2 regions of the Streptomyces sp. NPDC001292 genome follow, and region 2 is predicted to be linked to the other one. Evidence: riboswitches for the same ligand, from Rfam matches in the RefSeq annotation. Region 2 holds a riboswitch; the other holds the start of a gene.
The links. A riboswitch is a leader RNA that binds a small molecule or an ion and turns the genes downstream of it on or off. The one in region 2 is predicted to bind thiamine pyrophosphate.
Positions count from the first base shown of each region.

Region 1: another riboswitch for thiamine pyrophosphate. It lies ahead of ACFY4A_RS27845 (thiamine ABC transporter substrate binding subunit); the one in region 2 lies ahead of thiC (phosphomethylpyrimidine synthase ThiC).

Region 1 is NZ_JBIAXG010000030.1:72,032-79,338, reverse strand. Features, by position in the region: gene ACFY4A_RS27850 (ABC transporter permease) at 1-477, opposite strand, end outside; gene ACFY4A_RS27845 (thiamine ABC transporter substrate binding subunit) at 525-1,601, opposite strand; TPP riboswitch at 1,684-1,789, opposite strand; gene rlmN (23S rRNA (adenine(2503)-C(2))-methyltransferase RlmN) at 1,822-2,928, opposite strand; gene ACFY4A_RS27835 (YcxB family protein) at 3,122-3,676, opposite strand; gene ACFY4A_RS27830 (phosphatidate cytidylyltransferase) at 4,530-5,717, opposite strand; gene frr (ribosome recycling factor) at 5,717-6,274, opposite strand; gene pyrH (UMP kinase) at 6,465-7,223, opposite strand.
Region 2 is NZ_JBIAXG010000006.1:64,694-72,000, forward strand. Features, by position in the region: gene ACFY4A_RS09425 (LacI family DNA-binding transcriptional regulator) at 3-1,115, shown strand; gene ACFY4A_RS09430 (metallophosphoesterase) at 1,299-2,411, shown strand; gene ACFY4A_RS09435 (hypothetical protein) at 2,594-3,454, shown strand; gene thiC (phosphomethylpyrimidine synthase ThiC) at 3,633-5,447, opposite strand; TPP riboswitch at 5,440-5,617, opposite strand; gene ACFY4A_RS09445 (YibE/F family protein) at 5,689-7,179, shown strand; gene ACFY4A_RS09450 (SsgA family sporulation/cell division regulator) at 7,281-7,307, opposite strand, start outside.

The sequences.
Region 1 (7,307 bases), on a different contig from region 2:
GGCCGCCTCCTCCTGGCGCGGGTCGAGCCCCGCCCACAGGCCGCCCACGGTCCTTACGACGACGGCGTAGTTGAAGAAGACGTGGGCGAGCAGGATCGCCCACACCGTGGTGTCCAGCCGGACGCCCCACAACTCGTCGAGCAGGCCGCCGCGCCCTACCAGCGCGAGGAACGCGGTGCCGACGACGACCGTGGGCAGCACGAACGGCACGGTGACGACGGCCCGCAGGACCTGCCGGCCGGGGAAGTCGAGGCGCGCGAAGACATAGGCGCCGGGCAGGGCGACGAGCAGGGTGAGCGCGGTTGAGGCGAGCGCCTGCCAGGTGGTGAACCACAGGACGTGCCGGATGTCGGACTGTCCGAGCACGTTCGCGATCCGTCCCAACTGCCATGCCCCGTCCGCCTCCAGGCCGCGCCGGACGATCGCGGCCACGGGGTAGGCGAAGAACACCGCGAAGAACGCGACGGGCACGGTCATGAGACCGAGCCGCGCCGCGTTCCCCGTCCGGCGGCCGCGCCCGCGGCCTACCTGAGGACGAGTGAGGTCCACGACTTGACCCACTGGTCACGGTTGGCGGCGATCTTGTCAGGCGCCATGGTCTCGGGGTTCTTGGCCTGGGGACCGTACTCGGCGAACTCCGGGGGCACCTGGGCGCCTTCGCGCACCGGGTAGACGAACATGTTCAGCGGCATGTCGTCCTGGAACTTCTTGGTGATCAGGAAGTCGAGGAGGGCCTTGCCGCCCTCGGTGTTCCTGGCGTTGCTCAGCAGTCCGGCGTACTCGACCTGGCGGAAGCAGGTGCCCTGCGCGACACCGGTCGGCGCGGTCTTCGGCCGCGGGTCGGCGTAGATGACCTCGGCGGGCGGCGAGGAGGCGTAGGAGACGACGAGGGGACGGTCGCCCTTGGCCTTCCTGCCGCCGGCGGAGCCGGAGAACTCCTGGTTGTAGGCCTGCTCCCAGCCGTCGACGACCTTGACGCCGTTGGACTTGAGCTTCTTCCAGTAGTCCTGCCAACCGTTGTCTCCGTACCGGGTGGCGGTGCCGAGCAGGAAGCCGAGGCCGGGCGAGGAGGTGGCGGCGTTCTCGGTGACGAGGAGGTTCTTGTACTCCGGCTTGACCAGGTCGTCGAACGAGGCGGGCGGGGCCAGCTTGTGGTCGGCGAAGTACTTCTTGTCGTAGTTGACGCAGATGTCACCCGTGTCGATGGGCGTGACCCGGTGCTTCGCCTCGTCGACCCGGTACTGCGGCAGGATCAGGTCCGCGCCCTTGGGCTCGTACGGCTGGAACAGCCCGTTGTCCAGGGCGCGGGACAGCAGCGTGTTGTCGACGCCGAAGAAGACGTCGCCCTGCGGGTTGTCCTTGGTGAGGATGGCCTTGTTGACGGCCTGGCCGGCGTCGCCGTCCTCGAGAACCTTGACCTTGTAGCCGGAACTCTTCTCGAAGTCCGCGATGACGCTCTTGGAGGCGGCCCACGAGTTGTGGCTGACCAGGGTCACCGTCCTGGAGCCGGCCGAACTCCTGTCGCCCGGCGACGAACCGCACGCCGACAGCGTGACCAGGCCGAGCCCGACCGCCACGGCGGCGAACGTCTTGGTGTGCACTGGATGTCCTCCTGGGGGTTGGCCAGGAAGAGACGCGGCCCTGCCCGGGATCCGCTAGGGACACCCGGGCAGGGCACAACAGCTTGAGTGATGACCGAACTTCCTACCCAGAATGACCTGGGCGAGGTTCAGAGGGTCTGCGGCCGGTGCCGCACTCTCAGCGCTGTGGCGCTCCCCTGTCGGAATATGAAGATGTGTACGCTCTCAGCCTACCGTCCGGCTACCTTTCGGTGGCAGCCAGCTGACCGCAGGCGCCGTCGATCTCCTGACCCCGGGTGTCCCGGATGGTCACCGGCACACCGTGGGCGGCGATCGCCTCGACGAACGCCTTCTCGTCCTCGGGCCGGGACGCGGTCCACTTGGAGCCGGGGGTCGGGTTCAGCGGGATGAGGTTGACGTGCACCGGCTTGCCCTTGAGCAGCCGGCCGAGCCGGTCGCCGCGCCACGCCTGGTCGTTGATGTCCCGGATGAGCGCGTACTCGATGGACAGCCGGCGCCCGGACTTGGCCGTGTACTCGAATCCGGCGTCGAGCACCTCCCGCACCTTCCACCGGGTGTTGACCGGGACGAGCGTGTCGCGCAGTTCGTCGTCCGGTGCGTGCAGGGAGATGGCGAGCCGGCACTTGAAGCCCTCGTCGGAGAGCCGGTGGATCGCCGGGACCAGGCCCACCGTCGAGACGGTGATCCCGCGCTGGGAGAGGCCGAGCCCGTCCGGCTCGGGGTCGGTCAGGGCGCGGATGGCGCCGACGACGCGGTTGTAGTTGGCGAGCGGCTCGCCCATGCCCATGAAGACGATGTTCGACAGACGCGCGGGACCACCGGGGACCTCCCCGTCCCGCAGGGCGCGCATCCCGTCCACGATCTGGTGCACGATCTCGGCGGTGGACAGGTTCCGGTCGAGCCCGGCCTGTCCCGTGGCGCAGAACGGGCAGTTCATGCCGCAGCCCGCCTGCGAGCTGATGCACATGGTCACCCGGTCCGGGTAGCGCATGAGCACCGACTCCACGAGCGTGCCGTCGAACAGGCGCCACAGCGTCTTGCGAGTGGTCCCCTGGTCGGTCGACAGATGCCGTACGACCGTCATCAACTCGGGGAGCAGCGCCTCCTGGAGCTTGGCGCGGGACCCGGCGGGGATGTCGGTCCACTGCTCCGGGTCGTGCGCGTACCGCGCGAAGTAGTGCTGCGAGAGCTGCTTGGCACGGAAGGGCTTCTCGCCGATCGCGGCGACGGCCTCCTTGCGCTCGGCGGGCGACAGATCGGCAAGGTGCCGCGGCGGCTTCTTGGCACCGCGCGGGGCGACGAAAGTGAGTTCTCCGGGCTTGGGCATGGTGGTACCAGTGTCGCAGATCAAATCCTGTGACCTGGGGCTGCCGGTCGGAGACTCGTCGCTGGTGACCGCCATCCGTCGTCGCTGGTCCCCTCGGCCGGCCCACCGACGGCCCAGGAATGGAGCGCTGCCGGAGCGCGCCTGCGGCAGGCCCCGGCCGTCGACCGCCGGCGCGGGGTGCCTTTCCCGTGCGTCACATGCGAGTGGTGTGCTGGTCCAGGATGGCCCGAAGCCGGTCGAGGTCCCCGGCCTCATGCACGCCCCGCTTGGGCAGGACACCGAGCCACATGATGTTGGGGTCCCGGCTGAGCAGGACGAAGTGGCCGGCCGTCTCCCGGTAGCCCTGGAAGACGGACCACTTCTGGACCAACGTGCTGTGGTCGCTGCGGCAGGCGATCCCGGCGGCAGACACGGTGGCGCGGTACTCGCCCTGCCATCCGATGAGCCGCTGCACGTGAGCGGCCTGCAGCCGTGGGTACCCCCAGACCACCAGGACAACGAACAGGAACAGAACGGTCGAGACCACGTCGATGCTCCCGCGGCCCACGGCGGAGACCAGCCAGTGCCCCACCCACAGTGCGAGGAACACGCGCCGCAGCAGTAGCCCCGTCCGCTTGATCCGCTCGCGGACCCGCAGGCCGACCAGCGCGTCGGCGGACTGGGGCCGGTACACCAGCTGGACCGCGGTCTGTTCGTCCACGACATCGGGGGCGTTGTTGGTGCCTTCGGCTCCGCGGCCCTCGGCCATGATCCCTCCCCAGTAGTACGAAGACCAGCGGGATCCTACCGAACCTCAGTGCTGGAGCGGACGGCCGCCGTGGTGGGGCAGGTGGCGGTCGAGGACGCCGCGCAGCCGGCTGATGAGCAGCGCACAGGGCCCCGAGCGGTCGGACTTCGCACATTGAGTGCCGTAGGGGCCCGACCTGTCTCTCCCCGGGGAAGGGTCAGCCGACGATCCAGCTTCACCCGCCGCTCTTCCCGGCTCCCCGCGCATGCCACTACGGACCCGCGGTCGCCAACGGCGCCCCCGCCGTCCCGGTGCCGGCCGATCGATCGGACTGCTTGCGGTCCAGGAGGCCGGGAGCGACGGCGAGCGAAGCGAGCCCTTGATCGCGGAAGCCGCGGAGGACGGCAAGCACGACTCCGCTCCTGAGCACGGCACCATGCTCTGAGGCACGTCCACGCCTCGGTCCTGCTCGACGCGTGAGCGAGCATCAAGGCCGTGAGCGAGTACCCGCGGCACTCGGACCCGGGGTCGACGCTGCGGGTTGTACGCACACCTGATGCAGTCGAGCCAGGAGCCGACGAGGAAGGCCGTAAATCGGGTGCTTCCGCCCGCACCGCGCGAGCTGACGGTCCGGAGACGGCCCAGTGACCCACACCAGGCTCCCTATCCGCGCCGAACGCGCTGGTAGGGGCCTTGTTGCTGCCCGATCACCGCCAGTTCTCGGAGCTTGGGCCGGTGGCCGGTGTCGCGGCTCCACTCCGGTGGCCCGGTCGGCTGTGGACAGCAGGACGGTCGGGGCGGCGGAGCACGCGGTCCTCGTGCTGGACGGCATCGAGCCCTCACCCGTCGAGGTGGGGGCTCGATGACCGCGGGCTCAGGCGGAGCCGACGAAGAGGACCATCAGGAGCCAGACCACGGGCGCGGTGGGCAGCAGGGAGTCGAGGCGGTCCATGATGCCCCCGTGGCCGGGGAGCAGCGTGCCCATGTCCTTGATGCCCAGGTCCCGCTTGATCATGGACTCGCCGAGGTCGCCGAGGGTGGCGGTGGCGGCGACCGCGAGGCCGAGCAGCAGACCCTGCCACCAGGCACCGTCGTCGATCAGGAACTGCATGCACAGCGCGCCGGCCACCATCGCGAAGGCGACCGCGCCGAACAGGCCCTCGCGGGTCTTGCCCGGGCTGATGCGCGGGGCGAGCTTGTGCCGGCCGAAGCGCCAGCCGACGGCGTACGCGCCCGTGTCGCTGACCACCGTGAGCAGGAGGAAGGTCAGCACGCGGCGGGGGCCGTCGTCCGCCGTCAGCATCATCGCGACGAACGTGGCCAGGAACGGCACGTAGAACGCCGCGAAGACGCCGGCCGTGACGTCCTTGAGGTAGCCCTCCGGTGGTTCCGTCATGCGCCAGACCAGGATCGCGAGCGTGGTCAGCGCCATCGCCACCCAGGCGCCCTCGGCACCCCGTACGTACCCGGCGACCACCATGGCCGCTCCGCCCACCGCCAGCGGTACGAGCGGCGCCTTGATGCCCTTGCGCTCCTCGAGCCGCTTGGTGAGCTCCCACAGGCCGACCACGACCGCGATCGCGATGACGCCCACGAACACGGCCTTGACGACGAACAGCGACACGACGATCACCGCGCCGAGCCCGAGGCCGACGCCTATGGCGGCGCCCAGGTCGCGGCCCGCGCTCTTCTTCTGCGGCGCGGGCGCCGGCTGCGGGGCGTCGGGCATGGGCTCCGGATTCTGCGACGCCGTCCCGTAGAAGGACGGTGTCTGCGGCGTGTCATGGGGCCACGGCTGCGGCGCGTGGTGCGGCGGCCGCGGCGTGTCGTCGCGGAACGAGGCGCCGCCCGGCTGGGCGGCACCCCGGTCGTCATCCTGGTTTCCGCCGTGAGCGGGCACGTCGGGCACGACGGGCATGGGGCGGGTCCGCTGGGCGTCATGCGCATCGTACGCGGGACCTGCCGGAGCGGCCCCCGGGACGAGTCCCTGATGGGCGGGTGACCCGTCCGCGGGCTCCCGGTACCCGGCTTGCCGCGGCGCTCCCCAGGAAGTGTCGTTCATCAGACTTCGAGCAGCTCCGCTTCCTTGTGCTTCAGCAGCTCGTCCACCTGCGCCACGTACTTCGCGGTGGTGTCGTCGAGCTCCTTCTCCGCACGACGGCCCTCGTCCTCGCCGACCTCGCCGTCCTTGATGAGCTTGTCGATGGCGTCCTTGGCCTTGCGGCGCACGGAGCGGATGGACACCTTGGCGTCCTCGCCCTTGCCCTTGGCGACCTTGATGTACTCGCGGCGGCGCTCCTCGGTGAGCTCGGGGAACACCACGCGGATGATGTTGCCGTCGTTGCTCGGGTTGACGCCCAGGTCGGAGTCGCGGATCGCCTGCTCGATGTTGCGCAGCGCGGTCTTGTCGAACGGGGTCACGACGGCCATGCGCGGCTCCGGCACGGAGAACGAAGCCAGCTGGTTGATCGGCGTCGGCGCGCCGTAGTAATCGGCCACGATCTTGTTGAACATCGCCGGGTGCGCACGGCCGGTGCGGATCGCGGCGAAGTCCTCCTTGGCGACCACGACGGCCTTCTCCATCTTCTCCTCGGCCTCGAGGAGGGTCTCTTCGATCACCACTTGCTCCTGCGTGTCTTGAGTAGGCCCGGCTGCGGTTTCCCTGTCGGGACCGGCGGCCGGCTTCGTCGCGTCTTCTTCCTGCACGGTTCCCGACCGGCAGGACATTGTCCATCCCCCGGCCAGGGTCCGTCCCGTCCGTCGCCCGGACAGGTCTCTTTCCGGCGACCCGCGGTGCGGGGTCCGCCGGTCAGTCCCGGCTGCCTTGGTCACCCACAAGCGTGCCGATCTTCTCACCCTTGACGGCGCGGGCGATATTGCCCTCCTTCAGGAGCTCGAAGACGACGATCGGGAGCTTGTTGTCCCGGCACAGCGTGATCGCCGTCGCGTCGGCGACCTTCAGGTCCCGCGTGATGACCTCGCCGTAGCCGAGGGAGTCGAACTTCACGGCGTCCGGGTTGGCCTTCGGGTCGGCGTCGTAAACCCCGTCCACGCCGTTCTTACCCATGAGCAGCGCCTCGGCGTCGATCTCCAGGGCGCGCTGGGCGGCGGTGGTGTCGGTGGAGAAGTACGGCATGCCCATACCGGCGCCGAAGATGACCACGCGGCCCTTCTCCAGGTGGCGCACGGCGCGCAGCGGGATGTACGGCTCGGCGACCTGACCCATGGTGATGGCGGTCTGGACCCGGCTGTCGATGCCTTCCTTCTCCAGGAAGTCCTGCAGGGCGAGGCAGTTCATCACGGTGCCGAGCATGCCCATGTAGTCCGAGCGGGCTCGGTCCATGCCGCGCTGCTGGAGTTCGGCACCGCGGAAGAAGTTGCCGCCGCCGATCACGACCGCGATCTGCGCGCCGTCGCGTACGACGGCCGCGATCTCACGGGCGATGGCGTGCACCACGTCCGGGTCGACGCCCAGGCCCCCGCCGCCGGAGAAGGCCTCTCCGGACAGCTTCAGCAGAAACCGGCCGGGTACTTTGCCGTCGTCGCTCTTCTGGGCCTTGGTGGTCATGAGATCCCGCCTTTGTTATACGTGGTGCACATGCGAAGAAGGCCATTGCCGGTGGGGCGTGTTTCGCATCCCATGCAGCGGCAA
Region 2 (7,307 bases):
CCATGACAGCAGCAGGGAAGCACCAGGTGAGCCGCGCGGAAACCTCACGCCGAGGCAGCCGGCCGGGCCGGGCGGGCATCAGAGACGTGGCCGCCGCCGCCGGAGTCTCCATCACGACCGTCTCCGACGCCCTCAACGGCAAGGGGCGGCTCCCCGACGCCACCCGGCGCCATGTCCGCGAGGTCGCCGACCGGCTGGGATACCGCCCCTCGGCCGCGGCCCGCACTCTCCGTACCGGCAAGTCGGGCCTCATCGGCCTGACCGTGACGACGTACGGGGATGAACCTTTCACCTTCACCGAGTTCGCGTACTTCGCGGAGATGGCCCGCGCCGCCACCTCGGCCGCGCTCGCCCGCGGCTACGCCCTCGTCATCCTGCCCGCGACCTCGCGGCACGACGTGTGGTCGAACGTCGCCCTGGACGGCACGGTCGTCATCGACCCCTCCGACCAGGACCCGGTCGTCAGCGAACTGGTACGGCAGGGCTTACCGGTGGTCAGCGACGGCCGCCCGGCCGGCGCGCTCCCGGTCACCGCCTGGGTCGACAACGACCACGAAGCCGCCGTCCTCGGCATCCTCGACCACCTCGCCGAGGCCGGCGCCCGCCGTATCGGGCTGCTCACCGGCACCACGACGGACACCTACACCCACCTGTCGACGACCGCCTACCTCCAGTGGTGCAAGCGCGTCGGCCAGGACCCGGTGTACGAGGCCTACCCCGCCCACGACCCGTGCGCGGGCGCCGTCGCCGCCGACCGGCTGCTGGCCCGCCCCGACCGGCCCGACGCCGTCTACGGACTGTTCGACCCCAACGGCACCGACCTGCTCGCCGCCGCCCGCCGCTACGGCCTGCGCGTCCCCGACGACCTGCTGCTGGTGTGCTGCAGCGAGTCCACGGTGTACGCCAGTACCGAGCCGCCCATCACCACGCTCTCCCTGAAGCCGCGCCGGATCGGCACGGCGGTCGTCCAGCTCCTCATCGACGCCATCGAAGGCGTCGAGTCGGACCAACCGGTCGAACAGGTCATACCGACCGAGCTGATCGTGCGCACCTCGTCCCAGCGGCGCACCCAGCGCAGGACGGTCAGCCCGCCCCGCGCGTCGGAGGACCGTTAGGACACGGGGACCGCGGGATCGCCGAAGACTGTCCAATCGGGGCGAAAGCCACGGTGAACCGGCATCCAGTCCCGATTCACCACCCCTGGGTCATCACATGGCGCGATCCGCGTTCCTATGATGGGCCCACGACACCGCGGGCCGCTGCGACCAGGCAGTCCGAAGCGGTGCACAGGCGGCGCGATGGTGGAGGGGTCGATGACTCAGGGGGCCGGTCAGGGACCCGAGACGGAGCGGACGGCTACGTTGCGCGACTTCCGGGTTCCCGCGTACGTGAACGAGACCGGTCCGTACGCCCACGGCACGCACCCCGCCGAGACGGTCCGGCCGGCCGAGGAGGCCCCCGCGGCACCCGAGGAGGGCTACCCGGCCGCGTACACGCCCACCGAGCGCGACCTGCCGGTCATCAAGCGCGGTGACACGCTTCAAGTGGCGGTCGACCCGGTTTCCGCGCCGACCCGGCAGTCCGCCACCGGCCCGGGCCCCCTCTACGTCGTCGGTGACGTGCACGGCTACCTCGATCAGCTGGTCGCCGCCCTCCAGGAAAAGGGGCTCATCGACTCCGCCGGCCAGTGGTGCGCGGGCACCTCGCGGCTGTGGTTCCTCGGCGACTTCACCGACCGCGGCCCGGACGGCATCGGCGTCATCGACCTCGTGATGCGGCTGTCCGCGGAGGCGGCCGCGGCCGGCGGCTACTGCAAGGCCCTCATGGGCAACCACGAGCTGCTGCTACTCGGCGCCAAGCGGTTCGGTGACACGCCCGTCAACTCCGGCGCGGGCACCGCGACCTTCCAGGCGGCCTGGCTGCTCAACGGCGGCCAGAAGTCCGACATGGACCGCCTCCAGGACCACCACCTGCAGTGGATGGCCCGTCTCGACGCCGTTGAGGCGGTCGACGGCTATCTGCTCGTGCACTCCGACACCACCGCCTATCTCGACTACGGTGCCTCGATCGAAGAGGTCAACGACACCGTCCGCGAGACGCTCACCCGCAACGACGTGAACGAAGTCTGGGAACTGTTCCGCAAGTTCACCAAGCGCTTCTCCTTCCGCGACGAGGGCGGTGCCGACGCCGTACGCTCCCTGCTCGATACGTACGGCGGCACCCGCATCGTTCACGGCCACAGCCCCATTCCCTATCTGCTGGGCGAAGTCGGCTCCGAGGACGGCGAGGAGTCCGCGGGGCCGGTCGTGGAGGGACCGCACGTCTACGCCGACGGACTCGCCATCGCGATGGACGGCGGCGTGACCATGGCCGGAAAACTGCTGGTCCAGCAACTGCCCCTCGACATCTGACCGTTCACCGGGGCAGCCCGCCTGCGGAGACGACCGCCCAGGTCGGCACCCAATTTGTGGAAACCCCCTGTCACCGCGCGCCGTCACGGCTCTACCATCGGTTTATCCGTAGCAGGCTCCCCTCCGTTTCTGCCCGACGGCTCGCCGCCATGCGAGCCCCAAGCCCTACGGAGCATCGGGGGATGCACATGAACAGCGTTCCGCAGCACCTGCTGAGCGAGGACCGCCAGGAATACGAGCGGATCCTCGATGAGGCGCTGCGCTCCGCCCCACACCACCCGGAACTGACCACTGCCGGACAACGGCTCAACCCGGAACAGCTGCGCACCATGGCGCTGAGCGCCACCGCTGTCATAACGGCGGCCGCGGCGACCGAGTACCACCACTACGTCAAGGTCCGCGAGGAACTGCGCAGGCCGGCGCCGGCCGTCCCGTCCTCCCTCGCCGAAGCCGACCCCGCCGAGCGGGCCGCGCCCACCCGGCTCGCCGCCACCATGGGCGAGGTCACCGAGACCAGCGGCGCGGGCGCGGGTGCCGTCGTCGCGGTGCTCGCCCCCGTCCTCGCCGGAACCGCCGCGGCCCTCTTCCTGCTCGTCGGCTACATCCTGAGGATGCTGGACCCGACCCAGGCGTTCGCCCAGTCCATGATCACCGCGGGCTGGGTGTTCGGCGCCCTGACCGCGGCCGCGATCCTCGCCGCCGCCGCCGGGCTGCTGCTCACCGCGCTGCGCAACCGTCCCTCGCTCGACAGCGGCGCCTACGCCGAACTGGGCGAAGAGGTCGCCCAGGCGAGGGAAGCCTGGCAGGAGGCCCTGCTCGAACGAGGCATCCTGCCGTTCCTGCGCGATGCGCTCGCCGACCCCCGCTCCCCCGCACCGGGGCATACGGGCCCGGCGGCACCGACCGGCCGCATGCCGCAACTCGGCTACGACCGGCCAGGTTTCAGCAGCCCGGACGACGGAGCCCCGAGCCGCCGCCCACGCTTCTCCAGCCCCGACTTCACCAGCCCGGACTTCGGAGGCCCGGAACACCGACCGGAGTAACGAGCGCATCACGCCCTCGACCCGGAGGCCGAGCCTCGCCCCGAGGCCGCGCCTCGCCGAGGGCCGCGCCCTTACCTCCCAGGGCCCGGCACACGCCCCACCACCCCGTCCCGCACCTGCCGGGCCGGGGCGTCAGGGACGCCCGAACCGCGAGCGTCCCTTCCGCAACCGGCGAGCCTCAGTCCGCGATCGGCAGGTACACCCGGTTGCCCGCCTCCGCGAACTCCTTCGACTTCTGCGCCATCCCCTCCGCGATCTCGGCCCGGCTGACACCGTGTTCACGACGGATGTCCTGCGAGATCTTCATCGAGCAGAACTTCGGACCGCACATCGAGCAGAAGTGGGCCGTCTTGGCGGGTTCCGCCGGGAGGGTCTCGTCGTGGAACTCCCGTGCCGTGTCCGGGTCGAGGGAGAGGTTGAACTGGTCCTCCCACCGGAACTCGAAGCGGGCGTCGGACAGGGCGTCGTCCCACTCCTGCGCGCCCGGGTGCCCCTTGGCGAGGTCGGCCGCATGGGCGGCGATCTTGTAGGTGATGACGCCGGTCTTGACGTCGTCGCGGTTGGGCAGCCCCAGGTGTTCCTTGGGCGTGACGTAGCAGAGCATGGCCGTGCCCCACCAGGCGATCATCGCGGCGCCGATGCCGGAGGTGATGTGGTCGTACGCCGGGGCGACGTCCGTCGTCAGCGGGCCGAGCGTATAGAACGGAGCCTCGTCGCAGATCTCCTGCTGAAGGTCGATGTTCTCCTTGATCTTGTGCATCGGGACATGGCCCGGGCCCTCGATCATGGTCTGTACGTCCAAACGCCTGGCGGTCCGGCCGAGTTCCCCGAGCGTGCGCAGTTCCGCGAACTGGGCCTCGTCGTTGGCATCCGCGATCGAGCCGGGCCGGAGCCCGTCGCCCAGCGAGTACGTGACGTCGTAGGCGGCGAGGATCTCGCAGAGCTCCTCGAAGTTCTCGTAGAGGAACGACTCCTTGTGGTGTGCCAGGCACCAGGCGGCCATGATCGAGCCGCCGCGCGAGACGATACCGGTCTTGCGGTTCGCGGTCAGCGGCACGTGAGCGAGGCGTACACCGGCGTGGACGGTCATGTAGTCCACGCCCTGTTCGGCCTGCTCTATGACGGTGTCCTTGTAGATCTCCCAGGTCAGTTCCTCGGCCTTGCCGTCCACCTTCTCCAGCGCCTGGTAGAGCGGGACCGTGCCGATGGGAACGGGGGAGTTGCGCAGCACCCACTCCCGGGTGGTGTGGATGTTGCGGCCGGTGGAAAGGTCCATGACGGTGTCGGCGCCCCAGTGGGTCGCCCAGGTCATCTTCTCCACCTCCTCCTCGATGGAGGAGGTCACCGCGGAGTTGCCGATGTTGGCGTTGACCTTCACCAGGAACCGCTTGCCGATGATCATCGGCTCGATCTCCGGGTGGTTGACGTTGGCCGGCAGCACCGCGCGGCCTGCCGCGATCTCCTCGCGGACGGTCTCGGGAGCGACGTTCTCCCGGATGGCCACGAACTCCATCTCCGGGGTGATCTCCCCGCGGCGCGCGTAGGCGAGTTGGGTCACCGCTCGGCCGTCGCGGCCGCGGCGCGGCTGGCGCGGCCGCCCCGGGAACACCGCGTCGAGGTTGCGCAGACCGCCGCGTGGCGAGGTGTGCTTGATCCCGTCGTCCTCGGGGCGGACGGGACGGCCCGCGTACTCCTCGGTGTCGCCGCGGGCCACGATCCAGTTCTCCCGCAACGGCGGCAGGCCCCTGCGGACGTCGGTGCCGACGAGTGGATCGGTGTACGGGCCGGAGGTGTCGTACAGCGTGACGGACTGCCCGTTGGTGAGGTGCACCTGACGGACCGGCACCCGCAGATCGGGACGTGAGCCCTCCACGTAGCCCTTGTGCCAGCCGATGGACTTCCCGGCCTCCCCGTCGGAAGCGTCGGAAGCGGTCCGCTCCCCGCCGCTGGAGATCTGCTTGGAGGCAGGCGTGCGTACGTCCTTGTTGGTCATGAGACCTACTCCCTACGCCGGCATTACCCGGTAACAGGTTCGGCGGTCGACGCAGCGGTGTCCGTCTGCCGACGTTTCCTGTGAAACATCGCACGTTCCACGTGAAACATCGCGAAGACGGAGGTCAGCGCCCTCTCAGCCCGGTGCTCCGAGCTCCCGCGTGTGCAAAGGTGCCTCCACGCTAGCGTCATTTGTGGTGCGGTGAACAGTGGGCCTGTGCCGTTCTTGCGATGATCGGGCGGTGACCACGACAGAGCAGCTCCCCCATCCGCCGCCCGAGCCACGACACGGACGGGACTTCCGGCACGGCCGGGAAGCCACCGGCACCGGCCACGGACACGGCCCGGGGAGCGGTGGCGGACACGGCCCGGGGAGCGGTGGCGGACACGGCCCGGGGAGCGGTGGCGGACACGGCCCGGGGAGCGGTGGCGGACACGGGCACAGTCACAGCCACGGGCCGGCCGCACCGGTGTCGAAGCACCTCCGTAAGGTGATCGCCGCGATCCTGATCCCGTTCGCCGCCGTGGTGGCGACCGGACTCGCCGTGCTGTGGCCGGGCGGCGCCCCGTCGCACGAGCGCACCGGCGTGGGCTTCGACCGGCAGATGCAGCAGGCCACCGTCGTCAAGGTGCTCGAGGCCGGCTGCGGGTCGATGAACGCCTCGGGGGCCACACCGACCGGCGACACCTCCACCGCCAAGGGTTCCTCCGCACAGCAGCGGCAGTCCGGGACCTGCAAGAAGGCCACGATCCGGGTGGACACCGGCCAGGACAGGGGCCGTACCTTCACCGAGGTCGTGCAGCCCGACCAGTCCCGGCAGCTGCACCAGGGCGAGAAGGTCGTGGTCGCCTACGAGCCTTCGGCACCAAAGGACTTGCAGTATTCGGTCACCGACGTCGACCGGCGCTTCCCGATGGCGCTGCTGGCCGGTGTCTTCGCACTCGCCGTCGTGGTCGTCGGGCGGATGCGGGGCGTCATGGCGCTGGTCGCGCTGGCCATCAGCTTCCTGGTGCTGAACCTCTTCGTTCTGCCCGCGATCCTGCAGGGCTCGAACCCACTGGTGGTGGCGGTGGTGGGGGCCAGCGCCATCATGCTGATCGCGCTGTACATGTGTCACGGCCTGTCCGCCCGTACCTCGGTCGCGGTGCTCGGCACGCTGATCTCGCTGATGCTGATCGGCTTCCTGGGCTCGCTGTTCATCGGTTGGGCCGCGCTGACCGGCAACACCGACGACAGCACCGGTCTGATCCACGGCCTGTATCCGTCGATAGACATGAGCGGCCTGCTGCTCGCCGGTGTCATCATCGGCTCGCTCGGCGTCCTGGACGACGTGACGGTGACACAGACCTCGGCGGTCTGGGAGCTTCACGAGGCCAACCCTGCGATGGGCTGGCGCGGGCTGTACCGCGCGGGCATCCGCATCGGACGCGACCACATCGCCTCCGTCGTCAACACCCTGGTCCTCGCGTACGCGGGTGCCGCCCTCCCGCTGCTGCTGCTGTTCTCCATCGCGCAGAGCAGCGTGGCGACCGTCGCCACCAGTGAGCTCGTCGCGGAGGAGATCGTGCGCACGCTGGTGGGCTCGATCGGCCTGGTCGCCTCGGTGCCGGTCACCACGGCGCTGGCGGCACTCGTGGTCTCGGCCGACCGCCCGGGGCGGGCCCAGGCCGCGGCACCGGCCACCCTGCCCGCTCCGGCGCGCGGCGGAAGGGGCAGGCGCCGCAGGCGCTGACGCCGGGCCCGGGAGCCCCGGACGGCCGGCGAAGCTTTCCTGCATCCCTCCGAGGCCATGGCGAAGCGTTACATCACCGCCCCCCCCCAGGCCGCGAGGCCTCAGCCCGCGTTCTGTTCCTCCGCCAG